2 regions of the Kocuria nitroreducens genome follow, and region 1 is predicted to be linked to the other one. Evidence: riboswitches for the same ligand, from Rfam matches in the RefSeq annotation. Region 1 holds a riboswitch; the other holds the start of a gene.
What was found. Region 1 has a riboswitch for S-adenosylmethionine ahead of ACFYE1_RS07800 (methylenetetrahydrofolate reductase). Riboswitches for the same ligand answer to the same signal wherever they lie in the genome.
Positions count from the first base shown of each region.

Region 2: it holds a riboswitch for S-adenosylmethionine, as region 1 does, so the genes downstream of both, ACFYE1_RS03600 (MetQ/NlpA family ABC transporter substrate-binding protein) here and ACFYE1_RS07800 (methylenetetrahydrofolate reductase) in region 1, are expected to answer to the same signal.

Region 1 is NZ_JBHZTC010000009.1:42,215-53,423, reverse strand. Features, by position in the region: gene ACFYE1_RS07825 (D-2-hydroxyacid dehydrogenase) at 10-1,011, shown strand; gene ald (alanine dehydrogenase) at 1,088-2,182, shown strand; gene ACFYE1_RS07815 (MarR family winged helix-turn-helix transcriptional regulator) at 2,208-2,708, opposite strand; gene ACFYE1_RS07810 (ABC transporter ATP-binding protein) at 2,782-4,707, shown strand; gene metE (5-methyltetrahydropteroyltriglutamate--homocysteine S-methyltransferase) at 4,781-7,186, opposite strand; gene ACFYE1_RS07800 (methylenetetrahydrofolate reductase) at 7,242-8,168, opposite strand; SAM riboswitch class I at 8,241-8,347, opposite strand; gene ACFYE1_RS07795 (glycosyltransferase) at 8,551-9,543, shown strand; gene ACFYE1_RS07790 (hypothetical protein) at 9,540-10,949, shown strand; gene ACFYE1_RS07785 (ArsR/SmtB family transcription factor) at 10,996-11,209, shown strand, end outside.
Region 2 is NZ_JBHZTC010000004.1:59,839-71,047, forward strand. Features, by position in the region: gene ACFYE1_RS03570 (proline--tRNA ligase) at 38-1,837, opposite strand; gene ACFYE1_RS03575 (GNAT family N-acetyltransferase) at 1,985-2,839, opposite strand; gene ispG (flavodoxin-dependent (E)-4-hydroxy-3-methylbut-2-enyl-diphosphate synthase) at 2,858-4,024, opposite strand; gene ACFYE1_RS03585 (M50 family metallopeptidase) at 4,182-5,516, opposite strand; gene ACFYE1_RS03590 (methionine ABC transporter permease) at 5,710-6,309, opposite strand; gene ACFYE1_RS03595 (methionine ABC transporter ATP-binding protein) at 6,366-7,445, opposite strand; gene ACFYE1_RS03600 (MetQ/NlpA family ABC transporter substrate-binding protein) at 7,442-8,335, opposite strand; SAM riboswitch class IV at 8,436-8,552, opposite strand; gene dxr (1-deoxy-D-xylulose-5-phosphate reductoisomerase) at 8,599-9,864, opposite strand; gene ACFYE1_RS03610 (GlsB/YeaQ/YmgE family stress response membrane protein) at 10,009-10,281, opposite strand; gene ACFYE1_RS03615 (solute symporter family protein) at 10,502-11,209, opposite strand, start outside.

The sequences.
Region 1 (11,209 bases):
GGTGGTTCCATGAGCACCGTGCGCGAGCTGCCCCGTGTCGTCGTGCTGACCGCCGAGGACACGCCACCGCCCCGCAACGAGGACGCCCTCCGGGCCCTCGCCGATGTCACGGTGGTGACGCGCGACGGCCTGGCCGACGCCCTCGCGGGGACCGGTGGGCGGCGTCCGGCCGAGGTGCTGCTGCTGTGGGACTTCTTCTCGGACGCCCTCGCCGGCGCGTGGGACGCCGCGGCGGGGCTGCGCTGGGTGCACGTCGCGGCGGCCGGAGTGGACGCCATGCTGTTCCCGGCGCTGCGCGCCTCCGACGTCCGGCTGACCAACGCGCACGGGGTCTTCGACCGGCCCATCGCGGAGTTCGTCCTCGCCGCGGTCCTGGCCCAGGACAAGCAGCTGCACCGCAGCCGGGCCCTGCAGCGCGAGCGCCGGTGGGTGCACCGCGAGCTGCGGCGCACCGGGGGCTCCACGGTCCTCGTGGTGGGCACCGGGGGGATCGGCCGCGAGACCGCCCGCCTGCTGCGGGCCGTGGGGATGGACGTCCGCGGCGCCGGGCGCACGGCCCGGGCGGAGGATCCCGACTTCGGGACCGTCGTCCCCTCTGCCGCACTGGCCGAGCACGCCGGGTGGGCCGACCACGTGGTGCTGGCCGCCCCGCTGACCGAGCGGACGCGCGGGATCGTGGGCTCCCGGGTGCTCGCGGCGATGTTCCCGCACGCGCACCTCGTGAACGTGGGCCGGGGGGCGCTGGTGGACGAGGACGCACTGCACGAGGCCCTCCGGGCGGGACGTCCGGCCGCCGCGACCCTGGACGTCTTCGACACGGAGCCCCTTCCCCCGGGCCACCCCTTCTGGGCGATGGACAATGTGCACGTGTCCGCGCACATGTGCGGGGACGTGGAGGGGTGGCGGGACGAGCTCGCCGCCCAGTTCGAGGACAACCTCCGGCGCTGGGCGGCCGGGGAGCAGCTGGTCAACCAGGTGGACAAGGACGCCGGCTACGTCCGCTCCTCGTGAAGGGGCGGACGGGACCTGCGGCGACGGCGCCGCGGGTCCCGTGCCGGCGGGCCACGACGAGAGGAGAGCGCGGACCATGCGCGTAGCAGTTCCCAGAGAGATCAAGCCGGCCGAGCGGCGGGTGGGCCTCGTGCCCGCCGGGGTGACCCAGCTCGTGCGGGACGGCCACGAGGTGTTCGTGGAGACCGGCGCGGGGGAGGGCTCCGGGTTCGACGACGACGCCTACACCGCCGCGAGGGCCGAGGTGGTCGACCGGTCCACGGTGTGGGAGCGGGCGGAGCTGCTGGTCAAGGTGAAGGAGCCGGTGGCCGAGGAGTACGGATTCCTGCGCCCCGACCTCACGCTCTTCGCCTACCTGCACCTGGCCGCCGACCGGCCGCTGACCGAGGCGCTGCTCGAGGCGGGCACCACCGCCGTGGCCTTCGAGACCGTGCGCGCCGGCCGGATCCTGCCCCTGCTCCAGCCGATGTCCGAGATCGCGGGCCGGCTCGCCGCGCAGTCCGCCGCCCACCACCTGCAGTCCAACGCCGGTGGCCCGGGGCTGCTGATGGGCGGGGTCCCCGGCGTCGCCGCGGCCAAGGTCGTGGTGGTCGGCGGAGGGACCGTGGGCACCCAGGCCGCCCTGATGGCCTCGGGCCTGATGGCCGACGTCACCGTGCTGGACGCCAACGGCGCGCGGATCCGGGAGCTCACCGACCTGCTCGGGTACCGGGCCCGGGTGCTGATGAGCGACGAGCACGTGCTCGAGGACGAGATCTCCGGGGCGGACGTGGTGATCGGGGCGGTGCTCGTTCCGGGGGCGGCGGCGCCCAAGCTCGTGCGCCGCGAGCACCTCGGGGTGCTGCACGACCACGCCCTGCTCGTGGACGTCGCCATCGACCAGGGCGGGTGCTTCGAGACCTCCCACCCGACCACCTATGACGACCCGACGTTCGAGGTGGACGGCATCACCCACTACTGCGTGGCGAACATGCCCGGCGCGGTGCCGCGCACCGCGACCCGGGCCCTCGCCAACGCCACCACGCCCTACCTGCGGCGGCTGGCCCGCGGCCCGGAGCAGGCCCTGGCCGCGGATCCGGAGTTCGCGGCCGGGCTCAACACGGCCGCCGGCAGCATCCGGCACGCCGGGGTGGCGGAGGCCTTCGCGGACCTGCCGGCGCTGCTGGACTGAGTCCCGGCGGGCCCGCCGCCGGACGTCAGTCCGGCGCGGGGCCGTCCGCCGTGAGCAGGCGGAGCAGCCGCTCCAGCTCCACCCGGTCCGCCGGGTCCAGCCGTGAGAAGTACTCGTCGGACTCCCGGCGCCGGTCCTCCCGGACCTGCTCGCGCAGGGCGGTGCCCCGGGGGGTCAGCGCCACCAGCGTGGCGCGCCGGTCGGAGGGGTCCGGCACCCGTGCCACGAGCCCCTTCTGCTCGAGCAGGTCCACGACCTCCGTGGCGGACCGGGGGGCGATCCGCAGGACGTCGGCGAGGTCCTTCACGCGCAGGCTGCCGGGCCCGCCGCCGCGCCGGCAGCTCTCGGCCGGGCCGTGCCGGTGCCCCCGCCCACCGGTGCGCCCGGCGAGGGCGTCGAGCGCCCGGAACTGGTGCGGGGTCAGCCCGAAGGGGGCCAGCTGCTCGGCCCAGCGGCGGCGCAGCCGGCGGAAGACGGCGTGCAGCAGGTCCCCCAGGCGGGCCGGATCGGGGTCGTGGTAGGGCATGGCGTCATCCTATCCGCATTGCGGGCTACCTCATAGAGAGGTAACCTCCTTGATAGTTCCCGAGGAGGATCCCATGGCGACGACCCACCACACCAGCCGCGTCCGCACCCCGGCGCACGACGGCGGAGGCGCCCCGGCCGACGGACCGGCCGGCCTGCCCGGGGCCGGCCCCGGTGCTGGAGGCAGTGGCGGCGGCCGTCCTGCCCGCCCGGACCCCGCGGACCGGAAGCAGCTCGCCCGCCACCCCGTCAGCCCGCGCCGGATCGCGGCGCTGTTCGCCCCGCACCGGAGCACGATCGCGCTCGTCGTCGTGCTCATCACCGCGTCCTCGGTCGTCAACCTCGCCCAGCCCTTCCTGGTCCGCGGCGTCATCGACGACGCCCTGCCGAGCGGCGACACCCGTCTGCTGCTGGTGCTCTCCGCCTCGATGGTCGGGGTCGCGGCGCTGACCTCCGTGATCGGCGTGGTCCAGACCTGGATGGCCACCGCCATGGGCCAGCAGGTCATGCACGCGCTGCGCGTGCAGCTGTTCACCCACCTGCAGGCCCAGTCGCTGGGCTTCTTCACCCGGACCCGGGGCGGGGAGGTGCAGTCGCGGCTCACGCACGACATCGCCGGGATGCAGTCCGTGGTCACCAGCTCCGCCACGGGCGTGGCGTCCAACCTCACCACCGCCGTGGCCACGGCCGTGGCCATGGTGGCGCTGTCCCCGGCGATGAGCCTCGTCTCCCTGCTGGTGCTGCCGCCGGCCGTCTGGATCTCCCGCCGCGTGGCGCTGATCCGCCGGGACGTCACCGACGAGCGCCAGCGGGAGCTCGCCGCCCTCCACACCCACGTCGAGGAGGGCCTGTCCGTGTCGGGGGTCCGGCTCGCCAAGACCCTGGGCACCACCGCGCGGGACGCGGCCCGCTTCACCGAGCGCTCCGACCGGCTCGTGGGCCTGGAGCTGCGCAGCCAGCTGGCCGGGCGCTGGCGGATGGCCACCATGCAGATCGTCTTCGCCGCGATCCCCGCCGTGATCTACCTGGCCGCCGGCTTCCCGGCCACGAGCGGCGGGATGACGATCGGCACCCTGGTGGCGTTCACGGCCCTGCAGGGGGCCATCTTCCGGCCCGTGATGGGTCTGCTGAACATCGGCGTCCAGTGGGTGTCCGCGCTCGCCTTCTTCAGCAGGATCTTCGAGTACCTCGACCTCGAGCCGCAGATCGTCCCGCCCGCCGCTCCCGTCCGGCTGGACCCGGCCGGCGTGCGCGGCGAGGTCCGGTTCGAGGGCGTGCGCTACGCCTACGACGACGGGGCCGACGTCCTGCGCGACCTCGACCTGGTACTGCCGGCGGGCACCACCACGGCGGTGGTCGGGCCCACCGGCTCGGGGAAGAGCACCCTCGGCTCCCTGCTGCCACGGCTCAACGACGTCACGCACGGCCGCGTGACCGTCGACGGCGTCGACGTGCGGGACATCGATCCGGCCGACCTCGCCCGGATCGTGGGCGTCGTCTCCCAGGAGACCTACCTGGTGCACGCCACGGTGCGCGCGAACCTCCTGCTCGCCGATCCGGACGCCTCGGACGCCGAGCTGTGGCGCGCCCTGGGCGCCGCGCGCATCGCCGACACCGTCGCCGGGCTGCCGGACGGGCTGGACACCGTGGTCGGCGCCCGCGGCCACCGCTTCTCCGGCGGCGAGCAGCAGCGCCTGGCCATCGCCCGGACCGTGCTGCGCAATCCGCCCGTGCTGGTCCTCGACGAGGCCACCAGCGCACTGGACAACACCACCGAGGCACAGGTCCAGGAGGCCCTCGACCGGCTGGCCGCCGACCGCACCACCCTGACCATCGCCCACCGGCTCTCCACGGTCGAGAACGCCGACCAGGTGGTGGTGCTCGAGGCCGGCCGCATCGTCGAACGGGGCGCGCCGCGGGAGCTGCGCGAGGCCGGCGGTCCGTTCACCCTGCTGGCCGCGCGGCCCGCCCCGGTCGGCGACCACGCCGCGGCCCTCTGACCCGCGGGAGCCCGCACGACCACGGATCCTCGTGGTCGTGCGGGCTCCCGCGGGCCAGCCGGTGCGCCCGGGGTCAGCCGCGCGTGCCGTGCTGGACGATCAGCGGCCGGCCGGCGGGCTGCGCCACCCGCTCGCGCGCGGTCCGGGCCGCCGCCACGAGGTGCTCCAGCGACGCCGTCGTCTCCTCGTAGCCGCGGGTCTTCAGACCGCAGTCCGGGTTGACCCACAGGGTCCGCGCCGGGACGTGCTCGAGGGCCCGCTCGAGCAGCTGCTCGATCTCCTCCTGGGAGGGCACGCGCGGGGAGTGGATGTCCCACACGCCGGGCCCGATGCCGCGGGAGAATCCGGCGGCCTCGAGGTCCGTCAGCACCTCCATCCGGGACCGGGCCGCCTCGATGCTCGTGACGTCGGCGTCCAGGCCGTCGATCGCCCCGACCACCTCGCCGAACTCCGAGTAGCACAGGTGGGTGTGGATCTGGGTCTCGTCCCGCACGCCCGAGGTGGCCAGGCGGAACGCGTCCACCGACCAGGCGAGGTAGGCGGGCTGGTCCGCGCGGCGCAGCGGCAGGAGCTCCCGCAGCGCCGGCTCGTCCACCTGGATGATCCCGATCCCGGCGGCCTCGAGGTCCGCGACCTCGTCCCGCAGCGCGAGCGCCACCTGGTTCGCCGTCTCGCCGAGCGGCTGGTCGTCCCGCACGAAGGACCACGCGAGGATCGTCACCGGGCCCGTCAGCATGCCCTTGACCGGCCGGTCGGTGAGGGACTGGGCGTGGCCGATCCACGGCACCGTGAACGCCTCGCCGCGCAGGCCCTCGCCCTCCCGGCTGACGTCGCCCCACAGGATCGAGGGGCGGGTGCAGCGGGAGCCGTAGGACTGCACCCAGCCGTGGACGGTGGTCGCGAAGCCGTCGAGGTGCTCCGCGAAGTACTGGACCATGTCGTTGCGCTCCGCCTCGCCGTGCACCAGCACGTCCAGGCCCAGCTCCTCCTGCAGCCGCACCACCCGCTCGATCTCCTCCCGCAGGAAGGCGTCGTACTGGGCGTCGGTGAGGGCGCCGGCGCGGTGCCGGGCGCGGGCGGCACGGACCTCGCCGGTCTGCGGGAACGAGCCGATCGTGGTGGTGGGCAGTGGGGGCAGGGGCCCGGACGCCGTGAAGGACCGGCCCTCCTGCGCGGCCCGGCGGACCGCCGCGGCCGTCCGCCCGATGTCCGCGGCGGTCAGCGACCCGGCGCGCTCGCGGACGGCCGCGTCGTGGACCCCCGCCGCGTCCTGCCGGGTGCGGCGGGCCTCGGCCGCCTCGGCCAGCTGCTCCGCGACCGCCTCCGGCCCGGCGGCGAGACCGCGGGCCAGGGTGACGATCTCGCCGACCTTCTGATCGGCGAAGGCGAGCCAGCTCCGCAGCTGCGGGTCCAGCCGGGTCTCCTCGGCCACGTCGTGCGGGACGTGGAACAGGGACGTGGAGGAGGCCACGGACACCTGGGCACCCCCGCGGGCCAGCTCCGCGAGCTGGTCGAGCCGGCCGGCCAGGTCGGCCCGCCACACGTTGTGCCCGTCCACGGCGCCGGCCACGAGCACGGCGGAGTCCTCGCCCTGGAAGAACTCCAGCTCCTCGGGCGTGGGGACCCCGCCCTTGACGAGGTCGAGGTGCAGGGCCTCCACCCCGGAGCAGGCCAGCGGGTGCAGCAGCGGCCCGGGGGAGCCGTAGGAGGTGGTGACGAACAGCTGCGGGCGCCCGGCCACGGCCGTCAGGGTCGTGTAGGCGTCCCACACGGACGCGGCGAGCTGCTCGGCGGGGACGTCCTGGTCCGCCACGAGGGCCGGCTCCTCCAGCTGCACCCAGTCCGCGCCGGCCGCGCGCAGCTCCTGCAGCAGCTGCGCGTACACGGGCAGCAGCTCGGGGAGCCGCTGCAGCGGGTCAAAGCCCGCAGGGGCGTCGTCGTCGGCCTTGGCGAGGAGGAGGAAGGACACGGGGCCCACGAGGACCGGCCGGACGCTGAATCCGTGCGCGGCTGCGCGGCGGACGTCGGCCACCAGCCGGTCGGCGGTGGCGCGGAACGGGGTTCCCGGGCCGATCTCGGGCACGAGGTAGTGGTAGTTGGTGTCGAACCACTTGGTCAGCTCGAGCGGGGCGCGCCCGGCGTCGCCGCGGGCGAGCACGAAGCCCGCGTCGAGGTCGAGCCGGCCCTGGGCGTCGGCGAGGTCGGCGAAGCGGGACGGGACCGCGCCGAGGGCCACGGTGGTGTCCAGCACCTGGTCGTAGAGGGGGAACGCCGCGGGCAGGGACGAGTCCTGGGCGCCGAGGCCCAGCTCCACGAGCCGGCGGTGGGTCGCCAGCTGCAGGTCGGCGGCCGCCGACTCGAGCTCCTCGCGGGTCGAGCGCCCGGCCCAGTAGGCCTCGAGGGCCTTCTTCAGCTCGCGGCGGCGGCCGATCCGGGGGTAACCGGTGATGGTGGCGGCGGGGAACGGGACAGTGGTCATGCGGATCTCCTGAAGAAGTGTCGGTGGTCGTGCGGAACGGTGGTGCGGTGCGTGCTCAGGCGGGGAGCAGCAGGTCGTCGAGCGGGACGGGCACGTGCGGCACGCGCGGGAGGTCCACGTGCTCCAGCAGGTCGAGCACGGCCGGGTGCTCGTTGAAGGTGTAGAGGTGCAGGCCGGGGGCACCGGCGTCCAGGGCGGCCCGGGCCAGCCGTGCTGCGAAGGCCACGCCGGCGCGGTGCCGCTCGGCAGGACCGGGCGCGTCCTCCAGCGCGGCGGCCAGACCGGGGTGGGGTGCCAGACCGGCCAGCCGGCACAGCGTCCGCAGCCGCCGCGGGTCGGTGACCGGCATGATCCCCGGGACGATCGGGATGGTCACCCCCGCCGCACGCGCCGCCGCGACCAGGCGCTCGTAGCGCTGCGGGCGGAAGTAGACCTGCGTGATGGCGAAGTCCGCCCCGGAGCGCTGCTTGGCCAGCAGCACCTCGACGTCGTGCCGGAACGAGGGCGACTCCGCGTGCCGGGTCGGATAGGCTGCCACGCCCACAGCGAGCCGGCCGGCCGCCAGAGCCGCGGTGTGGCGCTGCTCGACCTCGCGCACCAGCTCCACGAGCTCGCCGGCGTGCCGGAGCTCGCCCGGCTCCGCCCCCGGGTCCAGGTCCCCGCGCAGGGCCAGGACGCCCCGGACCCCGCGGCGGACCAGCGCGGCCACGGTCTGCTCCAGCTCGGCCCGGGTGCTGCCGACGCACGTCAGGTGCGCCAGGGGCCGCAGGCTCGTGCGGGCCAGGAGGTGGTCGAGCAGGGCGAGCGAGCCGTCCCGGCGCCGCTCGTCACCGTTGTACGTCACCGAGACGTGGTCGGGACAGGTCGGCTCGAGCGCCTCGATGGTCTGCAGCAGCGTGTCGGCGCTCGCCGCGCTGCGCGGTGGATAGAGCTCGTAGGACAGGGACGGCGGCGCCGGCCGGGCGGTCGGGCGTGGGGTCACGTTCTTCCTCCAAGGGTCACCCCGAGGGAGGGCAGCAGCCGTTCCTCGGGGTGGACCCGGGAGGCTGCGACAGCTCCATCGGTCCTGGCGGGAGCACCGTTCCGCGGACCCCGTGGCGGGGGCGCGGATGGTTGCTGCGGCGTCGACGAGCCAGGTCTCTCGGCCGCTCTGGATAGATGCAGGACCCATTCCAGCGGCTGTCCCGCCGTGCTGCCAAGTGCGGGCGCCCAGAAGACGCCGGTGCGCCGACTGTGACGACCGCGGCGTCACAGGACGCAACACGGACGCACGGTGACGCACGGGCGGCGGCCCGCGGTCCCGCGCCCCGCGCCCGCTCGTCATAATGGACGAGCCCGCCCCCCGACCGCAGGAACGAGTGCCCATGCTCTCCACCCCCCGCATCGTCGCCGTCGTGCCCTGCCACAACGAGGAGACGGCGGTCGCCCGGGTCGTGACCGACCTGCTCGCCGCGGTGCCCGGCATCGAGGTGCACGTCTACGACAACTGCTCGACCGACGGCACCGCCGAGGCCGCACGGCGTGCGGGGGCGCACGTGCGGCGCGAGGAGGAGAAGGGCAAGGGCAATGTGGTCCGGCGCGCATTCGCGGACCTCGACGCCGACGTCTACGTGCTCATCGACGGCGACGACACCTACGACGTGGCCGACGTCCCCGCCCTCATCGAGACGCTGCTGGCCGGGCCCTACGACCACGTGGTGGGCGTGCGCCGACAGGTCACCGGCACCGCCTACCGGTCGGGGCACGAGTCCGGCAACAGGTTCTTCAACGCGCTCGTCACCTTCGCCTTCCGCCGGAAGGTCTCCGACATGTTCAGCGGCTACCGGGTCTTCTCGCGCCGCTTCGTCAAGTCCTTCCCCGGCCTCTCCCGGGGCTTCGAGATCGAGACGGAGCTGACCGTGCACGCCGTCAACGCGCGGATGCCGCAGACCGAGGTCGCCGTCGGCTTCCGCGACCGGGCGGAGGGGAGCGAGAGCAAGCTGCGGACCTACCACGACGGCTTCCGCATCCTGGGCGTCTTCGGGCAGCTGCTCTTCCACGAGCGCCCGTTCCTCGTCACCGGCGCCGTCTCGCTGACGCTGTTCCTGCTGAGTCTGGTCCTCGGCCTCCCCGTGGTCGCGGAGTTCGCGAGCACCGGCCTCGTCCCCCGCTTCCCGACGGCCTTCCTGGCCGCCTCCCTGGTGATCCTGGCCGGGGTGTTCCTGCTCATGGGCGTGCTGCTGAGCGGCCAGGCCAAGATCCGCCGGGAGACCTCCCGGCTGTTCTACCTGCGGCAGCCGGCTCCGCCGTGGAGCGGTGGGGACGGACCGGACGGGGCCGGACCCCGCGACGCGGAGCACCGGCGGCAGCTCCCGTGAGCGCGGGACGGGAGGGGCTGCGGTCGCGACTGGCCCCCCTGCTGCCCTGGGCCCAGGGCCTCGGGATGCTCCTGGTCCTGCAGTTCGCCCTGTTCGGGCTGCTGACGGCGGCCCAGGCGGTGCCGGACCGGCCCATCGTCGAGAACCTGCTGGCGGCGGTCGAGGACGGCACCTACGGCCCCCACGGGACGATCGACCGGATGGGCGGCCCCGCGGACACCTTCACCGAGTGCGTCGTGGCGGGCACGGGCCTGGGGGCGTCCCCGGAGGAGTCCGCGTTCAGCCGGGCGGTCCGGATGCCCCGGCTCGCCACCTGCGGCGGCGGCCCGGAGCAGCTGCGGGCCCTCTCCGAGGGGGCCGTGCTCACCGACAACGACTACTACAAGTACTGGGCCGGCTACACCGTGCTCACCCGCCCCGTGCTGGCGCTGACCGGTCTCGAGGGCCTCCGGATCGTCTCGGGCACCCTGATGGTGCTCGCCCTGGGCGGGGCGTTCCTCGCCGTCCGCGCCCGGACCTCCACCGCCGTGGCCCTGGCCCTGACCCTGCCCTACCTGGCAGGGACCAACCTGCTGTCCACGCCCTCGACCTCCTTCAGCCAGTCGATCTCCATCGCCTTCATCTTCCTCTCGGTGGTCCTCGCCGCGCTCGGGGCGGGGCGCTCGCCCCGGACGGCGCACGCGGGGGTGGCGCTGGGGGCGGCGCTGTTCTGCTTCGTCGACCTCCTCACGACCCCCGCCGTGCCGTGGGCGATGTCCGCGTTCGTGGTCGGCGCGGCGGTCTGGTGCCGCACGGGGGCACTGCGGGAGACCGTCGTGGCCGTGCTGCTGAGCGGCCTGGTCTGGCCGGTGGCCTTCGCCGTCACGTGGCTCGCCCGCTGGGTCATCGCCGGTGCCTTCCTGGGCGTCCCGGCCACCCTGGAGGTGGTCCGCCGCAACGTCGGGATCCGGACCGGGGGCGACCACTCGGGGGTCTCCGAGGCGTTCGGCGCGGGCGTGCGCCGCAACCTCGTCTACTGGTGGGAGGTCGTGCCCACCTCGGGGCTGGTGCTGACCGGCTGCCTGCTCGCGGCGGGCGTGGGCCTGGTCCTGGCGCTGCGCCGGGGAGGGCCCGCCCGGTGGATGGTCGCCGCCGTCCTGGCCCTGCCCGCCCTGGCCGTGCCCTTCTGGTACACGGTGCTCAGCAACCACTCCCAGATCCACGCGTTCTTCGTCAACCGCGGGGTGGCGGCCGCGCTGGCCGTCGTCGCCGCCGCCTGCCTGGCCGCGGCCGTGCGGCCGCGCACGGCAACCGGGGCGCCGCAGGCCGGGCCGTCGCAGCTCTCCACGGAGCGCGCGGAGCCCGGGGAGACCCCCGCCCGTCACGATCCGGTCTCGGGTCTTGCCGGGACCGCGCAGGAGACCTAACCTTTAACAACCAACAGATTGATCAAGGAATCAGTTGACAAACACCGTGGACCCCGGCGACGACGACCTCCTCGACAAGGCCTTCCTGGCCCTCGCCGACCCGGTCCGCCGCCGCATCGTCGCCCGGCTCAGCCGCGGACCGGCCACGGTCACCGAACTGGCGGAACCCTTCGCGATCTCCATCCAGGCGGTCTCGAAGCACATCCAGGTCCTCGAGCAGGCGCAGCTCGTCACACGCACCCGTGACGCCCAGCGCCGGC
Region 2 (11,209 bases), on a different contig from region 1:
CGAGGCCCCGAGCCAGGCGCCGAGCCCCTGCACGGGCTCAGCCGCGCACGGCCGCGGCGACCACCGCGGCGACGCCGTCCCGGGCCACGTCCTCGCTGCCGCCGCTCGCGCGGTCCTTGAGCTCGAGGACGCCGTCCTTGAGGCCGCGGCCGACCACCAGCACGGTGGGCACGCCGAGCAGCTCGGCGTCGCCGAACTTCACGCCCGGGGAGACCTTGGGCCGGTCGTCGAAGAGCACCTCGAGCCCCTCCGCCTCGAGCTCGGCCACGACCTTCTCGGCCTCCTCCAGCACCTCGGGCCCCTTGCCCGTCGCGACCACGTGGACGTCGGCGGGGGCGACCTGGCGGGGCCAGAGCAGGCCCTTGTCGTCGTGGTAGGCCTCGGCCAGGGCGGCCACGGCGCGCGTGACGCCGACCCCGTAGGAGCCCATGGTCACGGTGATGAGCTTGCCGTTGCGGTCCAGGACCTTCAGCCCGAGCGACTCGGCGTACTTGCGGCCCAGCTGGAAGATGTGGCCCATCTCGATGCCGCGGGCCGCTTCGAGCGGGCCGGAGCCGTCCGGGGCGGGGTCGCCCGCCCGGACCTCGGCGCACTCGAGGACGCCGTCCCAGGTGAAGTCGCGCCCGGCCGTGAGGTCGTAGACGTGCTGGCCCGCCACGTTCGCGCCGGTGACCCAGCGGGTGCCGCGGACCACGCGCGGATCCACGAAGAAGGGGATGCCGGTCGAGGACTTCTCGCCGAGCACGGCCTGGTCGAGGGACAGCCCCGGACCGATGTAGCCCTTGACCAGCAGGGGGCACGAGCGGAGGTCCTCGTCCCCGGCCTGCTCCACCTGCAGCTCGCCGGAGACGTCCAGGGCGGCGCCGATGCCGGCCTCGATCCGCTTGAGGTCCACGGCACGGTCGCCGGGCAGGCCGACGGCCACGAGCCGTCGGGCGCCGTCGGGCAGGACCACCGCGAGCACCACGTTCTTGAGGGTGTCCCCCGCGGCCCAGGGCGCCTCGGCCCGCGGGTGCAGCTCGTTCGAGCGCTGCACGAGGGTGCCGATCGTGGGGCTGTCCGGCGTCTCGAGCACTCGCGCCTCGGGGACCTCGGCGGGATCGGACTCCTCGGGCACCACGGTGGTCACCGCCTCGACGTTGGCGGCGTAGCCGCCGACCGAGCGGACGAACGTGTCCTCGCCGATCTCCGTGGGGTGCAGGAACTCCTCGGAGCGGGACCCGCCCATGGCCCCGGACTGCGCCGAGACGGCGACCACGGGCAGGCCCAGGCGCTCGAAGATCCGGACGTAGGCCTCGCGGTGCCTGGCGTACGACTCGTCGAGTCCGGCGTCGTCGACGTCGAAGGAGTAGGAGTCCTTCATGATGAACTCGCGCCCGCGCAGCAGTCCGGCGCGCGGCCGGGCCTCGTCCCGGTACTTCGTCTGGATCTGGTAGAGCATGACCGGCAGGTCCTTGTACGAGGAGTACAGGTCCTTCACGAGCAGCGTGAACATCTCCTCGTGCGTGGGCGCGAGGAGGTAGTCGGCGTCCTTGCGGTCCTTCAGCCGGAACAGGTTCTCCCCGTACTCCGTCCACCGGTTGGTGACCTCGTAGGGCTCGCGCGGAAGCAGCGCCGGGAAGTGCACCTCCTGGGCGCCGATCGCGCCCATCTCCTCGCGCACCACCTGCTCGACCTTCCCGAGCACGCGCAGGCCCATCGGCAGCCAGGTGTAGATGCCCGGGGCGGCGCGGCGGATGTAGCCGGCACGGACGAGCAGCCTGTGGCTGTCCACCTCGGCGTCGACCGGGTCTTCGCGCAGGGTCCGCAGGAACAGGGAGGAGAGTCGCAGCGCCACGAAGGCTCCGTTTCCCCCGGGGAGCGCGGCGTGGAGCGGCCGGGCCCGGGCGTCGAGAGGGTGGGCGGCGCCGACGGCGCCGCTGATCCCGGTCAAATCTACACCCCCGCCCGGCCCCGCGAGTCAGGACCGGCGACCCCATGGACCTCAGAGCAGCACGGTGGCGAAGGTCCCGACCCGCTCGAAGCCGACCCGCCGGTAGGTGGCGAGGGCCCGGACGTTGTAGTCGTTGACGTAGAGGCTGACCACCGGCGTGCGCCGGCGGGCGAGGCGCACGGCGGCCGCCATGCAGGGCGCCGCCAGCCCCCGGCCACGGTGCGCCGGATCGACCCACACGCCCTGCACCTGCGCCACGCCGCGGGCCACCGAGCCGAGGTCGGCCTTGAACACCACGCGGCCCCCGTCGTCGGTCAGCACGAGGCAGCGCCCCGCCTCGACGAGCGCGGAGACCCGGTCCCGGTAGCCGCGGTCACCGCCCGTGTACGGGGAGTAGCCGACCTCCTCCTCGAACATGGCGGCGCTCGCCGGGAGCACGGCCGGCAGGTCGTCGGGCCGCGCGGGGCGGACGCCGGGGTGCGCCGCGAGCGCCGGGTCCCGGTCGATCGCCAGCAGGGGCTGGACGGGCCGCAGGTCGAAGGGCCGCGGCCAGGAGCGCTCCACCCGGGACCACAGCCCGAGCACCAGCTCGGCGGGCCCGAACAGCGAGGCGTGCCGGGACCCGCCCCGCCGCAGGTGTCCGCCGACGAGATCCAGGCCCGGGGCGTCCAGGGACACGGGCACCACGTTCGTTCCCACCCAGCAGGCGCCGGTCAGCTCCCCGTCCGGCCCGGCCGTGCCGATCACGGGCGGGATCCGCGAACCCTTGCTCCTGCGGTACGAGTCGACGTGGGCGGCCACGAACGCGTGGGCGACCGGGTCCGCCCCGAGCAGCCGGTCCAGCTCCACCGGATCGACCTCCCCCGCCGGCACCAGCCCCGGCGCCGTCCTCCGTTGCGTCCTCACCCGCCCGTCACCGGCCCGTCAGCTGACGCTCACGACGGGGCTGCCCGCCGTGGTCTCCCCGTTCTCGTCCGTCTCCATCTCGGCGGCGATGCGGTTGGCCTCCTCGATCAGGGTCTCCACGATGAGGTCCTCGGGGACGGTCTTCACGACCTCGCCCTTGACGAAGATCTGACCCTTGCCGTTGCCGGAGGCCACGCCGAGGTCGGCCTCGCGGGCCTCACCCGGGCCGTTGACGATGCAGCCCATCACGGCCACCCGCAGCGGGACGGTGAGCCCCTCGAGGCCGGCCGTCACCTCGTCCGCGAGGGTGTAGACGTCCACCTGCGCGCGGCCGCACGACGGGCAGGAGACGATCTCGAGCTTGCGCGGGCGCAGGCCCAGGGACTGCAGGATCTGGTTGCCGACCTTGATCTCCTCGACCGGAGGCGCCGAGAGGGAGACCCGGATGGTGTCGCCGATGCCCTGGGACAGCAGGGCGCCGAAGGCCGTGGCGGACTTGATGGTCCCCTGGAAGGCGGGGCCCGCCTCGGTCACGCCGAGGTGCAGGGGCCAGTCGCCGCGCTCAGCGAGCAGCTGGTAGGCCCGGACCATCGTGACCGGGTCGTTGTGCTTGACGGAGATCTTGAAGTCGTGGAAGTCGTGCTCCTCGAACAGGGACGCCTCCCACACGGCGGACTCCACGAGCGCCTCGGGCGTGGCCTTGCCGTACCTGTCCATGATCCGCTGGTCGAGGGAGCCCGCGTTCACGCCGATCCGGATGGACACCCCGGCGGCCTTCGCCTCGCGGGCGATCTGGCCGACCTGGTCGTCGAACCTGCGGATGTTGCCCGGGTTGACGCGCACGGCCGCACACCCGGCCTCGATGGCCGCGTAGACGTACTTCGGCTGGAAGTGGATGTCGGCGATCACCGGGATCGGGGACTTCATGGCGATGATGGGCAGGGCGTCGGCGTCGTCCTGGGTCGGGCACGCCACCCGGACGATGTCGCAGCCGGTGGCGTTGAGCTCGGCGATCTGCTGCAGGGTCGCGTTGATGTCCGTGGTGGGGGTGGTCGTCATGGACTGCACGCTCACCGGCGAGTCGGAGCCGACGCCCACGGACCCGACCCGGATCTGCCGGGTCTTCCGGCGCGGGGAGAGGACGGGCTGGGGAGCGGCGGGCATGCCGAGGCTGACCGGGGTCAAGGAGTTCCTCCGAGGAATCGAGGGCAGGAGCTGGAGCGGTGGCACCGGGACCCGCTCGCCGGGCCCGTCGCCGGTTCCCATTGTGCCCCATGCTCCGGGGCGGATCCCGGGCGGCCGGGCGTGATTCCTCCCTCGCCGAACGCCCGGCGGCCCGGAGTCAGAACAGCCGGACCGGCTTGACGATGTCCGCGTAGATCAGCAGCACGGACATCCCGATCATCAGCACGGCCACCGCGTAGGTCACCGGCAGCAGCCGGGCGGGGTCGAAGGGACCGGGGTCGCGGTGGCCGAGCAGCCGGGCGGTCCCCCGCCGCAGCGCCTCCCACAGCGCCCCGGCGACGTGCCCGCCGTCCAGCGGCAGGAGCGGGAGCAGGTTGAAGACGAACAGGGCCAGGTTGACGGAGCCGACGAGGCCCACGAGGGAGGCGGCCTTGTCCCGCAGCGCGATCTCCTCATGCGCGGCGATCTCCCCCGAGATCCGGCCGACCCCCACCACGGAGATCGGCCCGTCGGGATCCCGCGGCGCGTCGGAGAACGCCGCCTCCCCCACCTCGTAGACCCGCTGCGGCAGGTGCAGGACCACCCCGGCGATCTGCTGCAGCCCGTCGAGCACCGCCCCGGGCACCGCCGTCAGCGGCTGCCGGACGGGCTCGGCCGTGGGGCTGATGCCGATGAACCCGACCTCCTCGTAGCGGGGGGTGCCGTCCTCCCCGGTCACGGCGGCGCCGGAGGCGTCCAGCACGGGGCGCGACGACAGGATGGGGGTGAGCGCCGTGGACACGGTCCTCCCGTCCCGCTCGACCACCACCGCGATCCGCTCCCCGGCCCGGTCGCGGATCCGCCCGGTGAGCTCGTCCCAGGAGGCGACCGGGGCGCCGTCGACGGCCGTGACGACGTCCCCGGGGCGCAGCCCGGCGGCGTTGGCGGGGGCCCGGGGGTCCCCCGGCCGGCACTCGGCCTGCCCGGCGGCCTGGCGCTCGGCGGCCACCACGCACTCCGAGACCCACGCGACCGTCGTGGTGGGCGTCGCCGTCCCGAAGCCGGAGAGCAGGACGGCGAGGCACAGGGCCCCGAGCAGGAGGTTCATCACCGGGCCGCCGAGCATGATGACGATCCGCTTCCACACGGGCAGGCGGTAGAACACGCGGTCCTCGTCGCCGGGGGCGAGCCGGCCGGTGGCCGCGCCGCGCGCCTCGGCCGCCAGCTGCTGGAACACACCGGTGCTCGAGGCGCGGGCCGTCGAACCCGCGGACGCGGGCGGGTACATCCCCACCATCGAGATGTAGCCGCCCAGCGGGACCGCCTTGAGCCCGTACTCCGTCTCGCCCCGGCGGCGGGAGAACACGGTGCGCCCGAAGCCGACCATGTACTGCGTGACGCGCACGCCGAAGAGCTTGGCCGGCACCAGGTGGCCGATCTCGTGGAGGGCGATGGAGACCGCGATGGCGACAGCGGCCAGCAGCACGCCCACGAGGAACAGCACGACGCCCATCCGTCGGACCTCCCGGGATCGTCGAGGGCCCCCGGCGGGCGCCGGGGACGGCAGGGCCGTGCGCTCGGCACGGCGAGGACCAGTCTGCACCACCATCCTGGACGGAGGGTGGCAGGCGCACCGGGGCACGACGACGGCCGGCCGCCTCCCGGAGGAGGCGACCGGCCGTCGGTGGGCGCCGGTGCGGTACGTCTCAGCGGCGCAGGATCCGGCGGGCCAGCCGGTTGCCCACGACCTGCACCAGCTGGACCAGGACCACGATGACGGCGACCGCCGCCCACGTGACCTCGTCGTTGAACCGCTGGTAGCCCAGGCGCAGGGCGAAGTCGCCCAGACCGCCCGCGCCGATGGCCCCGGCCATCGCGGACATGTCCGTGATGCCGATGACCAGGAAGGTGTAGCCGAGCACCAGGGGGCCCAGCGCCTCGGGGAGGATCACCGTGGTGATGATCCTGGCGCGGGAGACCCCCATCGAGCGGGCCGCCTCGACGACGCCAGGGTCCACGCTCATGAGGTTCTGCTCGACGATGCGCGCCACCGCGAACATCGCCCCGATGGTCATCGCGAAGATCGCCGCGTTGGGGCCCAGCCGGGACCCCACGACCCCCTGGGTGACGGGTCCCAGCGCGGCCAGCAGGATGATGAACGGGATCGGCCGGACGAAGTTCACCACGAGGTTGAGCCCCTCGTGCACTGCTCGGTTCTCCAGGATGTTGCCCCGGCGGGTGACGTACAGGCCCACGCCCACGAGCAGGCCGAGCAGACCGGCGAGCAGCAGCGTGACGGCCACCATGTAGAGGGTCTCCCCGAGCGCGGACAGCAACTCGGGTCCCAGGACGGACCAGTCGTTCACGCGGCCACCTCTCGCAGGGTCGTGATGCGGGACATCTCGTCGACCACGGCCTGCACGGCCGTGTCCTCGCCGGTCAGCTCGAAGGTCAGGGACCCGAACGACTGCTCTTGGAGCACGCTGATCCCGCCGTAGGCGATGGTGAAGCGGACCCCGCGGGCGGCGCCGTCGGAGAGCACGCCGCCGATGTCCACGCCGTCGCCGACGTCCACGATCACCAGGCGCCCGCGGTGGGCGCGGCGCAGCCGTTCCACCTCGCGGGCGTCGGGCACCGAGTGCAGGACGGAGGAGACGAAGCGGCGCGCCGTCTCGGTGCTGGGCCGGGCGAAGATGTCCACGGTGGAGCCGTGCTCCACGACCATCCCGTCCTGCATCACGGCCACGCGGTCGGCGATGGCCCGGACCACGTCCATCTCGTGGGTGATGATCACGATCGTGATCCCCAGCTCCCGGTTGACCCGCTGCAGCACCTGCAGGACCTCCTGCGTGGTCTCCGGGTCGAGGGCGCTCGTCGACTCGTCGGCCAGGAGCAGCTTCGGGCTGGTCGCCAGGGCGCGGGCGATGCCCACGCGCTGCTTCTGCCCCCCGGAGAGCTGCTCCGGGTAGTTGCCGGCGCGCGCGGACAGGCCCACGAACTCGAGCAGCTCGGCCACCCGGGCCCGGCGCTTCTCCTTCGGCCAGCCGGCCCGCTTGAGGGGGTACTCGACGTTGCCCGCGACGGTGCGGGAGGTGAAGAGGTTGAACTGCTGGAAGATCATGCCGATCTCCTGCCGGACGGGCGCCAGCTCGGTCTCGCGCCGGCCCGCCACCTCGAAGCCCTCCACGGTCAGGGAGCCGGAGGACACGGGCTCGAGCCCGTTGATCAGACGCACGAGGGTGGACTTGCCCGCTCCGGAGTAGCCGATCACCCCGAAGATCTCGCCGCGGCGGACGTCGAGGCTGACGTCGTCGACCGCCACCACCTCGCGCGCCGCGCGCCCCGCGCCGGTGCGGAAGGTCTTGGAGACGTTGCGGAAGGAGACGAGCACCTCGTCCGGGCGCCCGGGTGCGGACGGCCCGGCGGGGACCGCCGCGCTCACTGCTCCTGGTCCTTCAGCTCCTGCTGGTAGCGCTCGGTCAGCTCCTCGAGCTCCGCCTGCTCCAGCTGCAGCGGCACGGCCGTGTCCTTGGTCTCCGTCATCTCCGCGTCGAGCACGGCCTGCTCGTGGTAGAGGTCGGCGACCTGCTGGAGGGTCTCGTCGTCGGCGAGCTCCTCGGTCGTGGTGAAGAGGTTGACGTAGACGCGGGAGCCCTCGGACTCGGGGTCGTCCTGGGCGAGCGCGGACTGCGGGTCGATGTCCGCCCGCGAGAGGAAGTCGTTGTTGATGACCGAGCCGGCCACCGAGTCGAGCGAGAGCACCGTCTGCTCCGCGGAGACCGGGGTGACCCGCACCGTCGAGGCCTCGGTGTCGACGTCGAGCTCGGTGGGGATGAGGGTGTCGCCGGTCAGCTCGACAAGGCCGGCGGCCTCGAGCACGAGCAGGGCCCGGGACAGGTTCACGGCGTCGTTGGGCACCGCGATCTCGTCGCCCTCCTGGAACTGCTCCACGGAGTCGTACTGGTTGGAGTACAGGCCCAGCGGGTAGATCGAGGTCGAGCCGATCGGGGTGATGGAGCCCCCGGCCGCGTTGTTGTAGTCGGCGAGGAACGGGATGTGCTGGAACCAGGTCATCTCTACGTCGCCGGACTCGGTGGCGGGGTTCGGCTGGTTGTAGTCGGAGAAGTCGACGTACTCGACGGTGATGCCCTGCTCCTCGGCCACCCGCTGGAGGGCGTCGTGCGTCGGGTCGGTGCCCACGACGCCGATGGTGACCTTGTCGTCGGCGAGCACGCCCTCACCGGAGGACTCCCCGGCGGAGCCGCCGCAGGCGGTGAGGGTGAGGCCGAGGGCCGTGGCCAGGGCGAGGGAGGGGAGGCGCTGCGATCGCATGTGGTGCCTTTCCGTGGGTCCGGGGTGTCCGAGGTCTCCACCAGCTCCACCGGGTCCGGCGGCCACGGTCGGGGGCGCGCCGGAGGGCGCGTGCGCGGTCGGACCGTACTTGCCGCCGGCCGTCGATGGCCGGTGCCGGATGGTTCACCTGGGGCACCCCACTACGGGAGAGGGTTGCCGCCCAGCAAGCCAGGGCTTCGTGCTGGGACTCGTCATCCGCCCGACAGACTAGCACGGGCCGCGGGGGGGCGGATCCGGTCCGGTCAGCGGACGAGGACCTCGCGGGCCCGGCGGCGGGCCCAGCGCTCGGCCGCCAGCACGGCCTGGAGCTCCAGCGGGCCGTCGTCCTCGTGCTCGCCCAGCACCGCGTCGACCGTGTCCACGATGGCCGGGAACCGGATCCGGCCGTCGTGGAAGGCGTGCACCGCCTCCTCGTTGGCCGCGTTGAACACGGCGGGGAAGGTCCCGCCCCGCTCCCCCGCGGCCTTGATGAGTTCGACGGCCGGGAACGCCACCGGGTCGAGGGGCTCGAAGGTCCACTCGGTGGCGCGCGTCCAGTCGCACGGCTGCGCGGCCCCGGGCAGCCGGTGGGGCCAGGCCAGACCCAGGGCGATGGGCAGGCGCATGTCCGGGGGTGAGGCCTGGGCGAGGGTGGAGCCGTCCACGAACTGGACCATGGAGTGCACGACCGACTGGGGGTGGACCACCACGTCGATGCGCTCGAGGGGGACGTCGAAGAGCAGGTGCGCCTCGAGCACCTCGAGCGCCTTGTTCACCATGGACGCCGAGTTGGTCGTCACCATCAGACCCATGTCCCACGTGGGGTGGCGCAGCGCGTCCTGCGGCGTGACCGTCTCCAGCTCCGCCCGGGTCCGGCCGCGGAACGGGCCGCCCGAGGCCGTCAGCACGAGCCGGTCGACCTCCTCGGCGGTGCCGCCGCGCAGGGCCTGCGCCAGCGCCGAGTGCTCGGAGTCCACGGGGATCAGGGCATCGGGGTCCCCGGTGCCGGCGGCGGCGGCCTTGACGAGGGCGCCGCCGGCGATCAGCGACTCCTTGTTCGCCAGTGCGAGCTTGTGCCCGGCCCGCAGCGCCGCCAGGGTGGGGGCCAGCCCGATGGAGCCGGTGATGCCGTTGAGCACGAGGTCCGCGTCGGGGAGGGCGGCGGCCGCGGACGCCGCGTCGGGCCCGTGCACGATCTCGGGCCGGTAGTGCCCCGCCCCGGCGACCGCGGCCCGTTCCGCGATCAGGCGGGCCAGGCGGGTGGCGTCCTGGCCGGTGCCGCTCGTGGCCACGACCGCGGCGCGGGTCTCGACGGCCTGCTCGGCGAGCAGCTCGAGGTGGCGCGCTCCGGCGGCGAGGGCGACCACGGTGAACGGGTCCGCGCCCTCGCTCTCGCGGGCGGTCCGCACGACGTCGAGGGCCTGGGTGCCGATCGATCCCGTCGAGCCGAGGACGCAGATCCGGCGGGGACCGGCGGCGGCCAGCTCGGGCGTCCGGCGGGGGCGGGGCGAGGAGGCGGGGAGCGTCATGCCCCCAGTATCCCCCAGCGGACCTCTCCGGCGCCGAGCCCCCGGCGGACCTGCGGGCGCCCGCGGCGCACCGGGCCGGTGGACGGACCGAGGCCCCGTCCCCCGGGAAGGGCGGACGGGGCCTCGGCGACGGAAGGGATCGGATCAGCGCGTGGCGCGACCCTTGCGTCCGGTGACCGCTCCGTAGATGAAGAGCACGATGAGGGCTCCTACGACGGCGGTGATGATGGTGCCGATGTCGAACGCGGACTCCAGGCTGCCGATGCCGATCAGCGAGCCCAGGAAGCCCCCGAGGAGGGCCCCGACGATGCCGAGGACGATGGTGACGATAATGCCGCCGCCCTGGCTGCCCGGCATGATGAGCTTGGCGAGGGCACCCGCGATGAGGCCGAGGATGATCCAGCTGATGATTCCCATGATGGCTCCTTATCCGTCCCGGGAGGGACTTTCATTGTACGCAACCGGCCAGTATCCCTGGAATACCCTGAGGTTGCTTCTGCGCACCACACTAGTCGACGGTCAGCCACCTGTCTGTTTACTGTCGTGAATACGCGCGTGTCTCCGGCCACGGACCGGCCCGCCGGAAGCCGGGGCTTCGGGCGGGCCGGGGATCCTCCCAGGTGGGAGCGGGAATCCGTCAGTGGGCGACGGGCTTCTCCGCACCGATGCCTGTGAGGGAGCGCACCTCCATCTCGGACTGCTTGACCGGGTCCTCGAGACGGCGCTCGGTCATGGAGCCGATGAAGCCGAGGAGGAAGGAGGCCGGGATCGAGACGATGCCCGGGTTCTGCAGCGGGAACCACGCGAAGTCCGCCGTGGGGATCATCGAGGTCTCGGTACCGGACATCACCGGGGAGAAGATGATCAGGCCCACCGAGAGGAACAGGCCGCCGTACATCGACCACACGGCGCCCCGGGTGGTGAAGCGCCGCCAGTACAGGGAGTACAGGATGGTCGGCAGGTTCGCCGAGGCCGCGACCGCGAAGGCGAGCGCCACGAGGAACGCCACGTTCTGGCCCTGCGCGCCGATGCCGCCCGCGATCGACACGAGGCCGATGACCACCACCGTGGTCTTCGCGACCCGCAGCTCCTTGCGGGGATCGGAGTCGCCCTTCTTGATGACGCTGGTGTAGATGTCGTGGGCGAAGGAGGCCGAGGCCGTGATGGCCAGGCCGGCCACGACCGCGAGGATCGTGGCGAACGCCACCGCGGCGATGATGCCCATCAGCAGCGATCCGCCCAGCTCGAAGGCCAGCAGCGGCGCCGCGGAGTTCACGCCGCCCGGCGCCGCCTGGATCCGCTCGGCGCCGATGAGGGCCGCCGCGCCGAAGCCCAGGATGAGGGT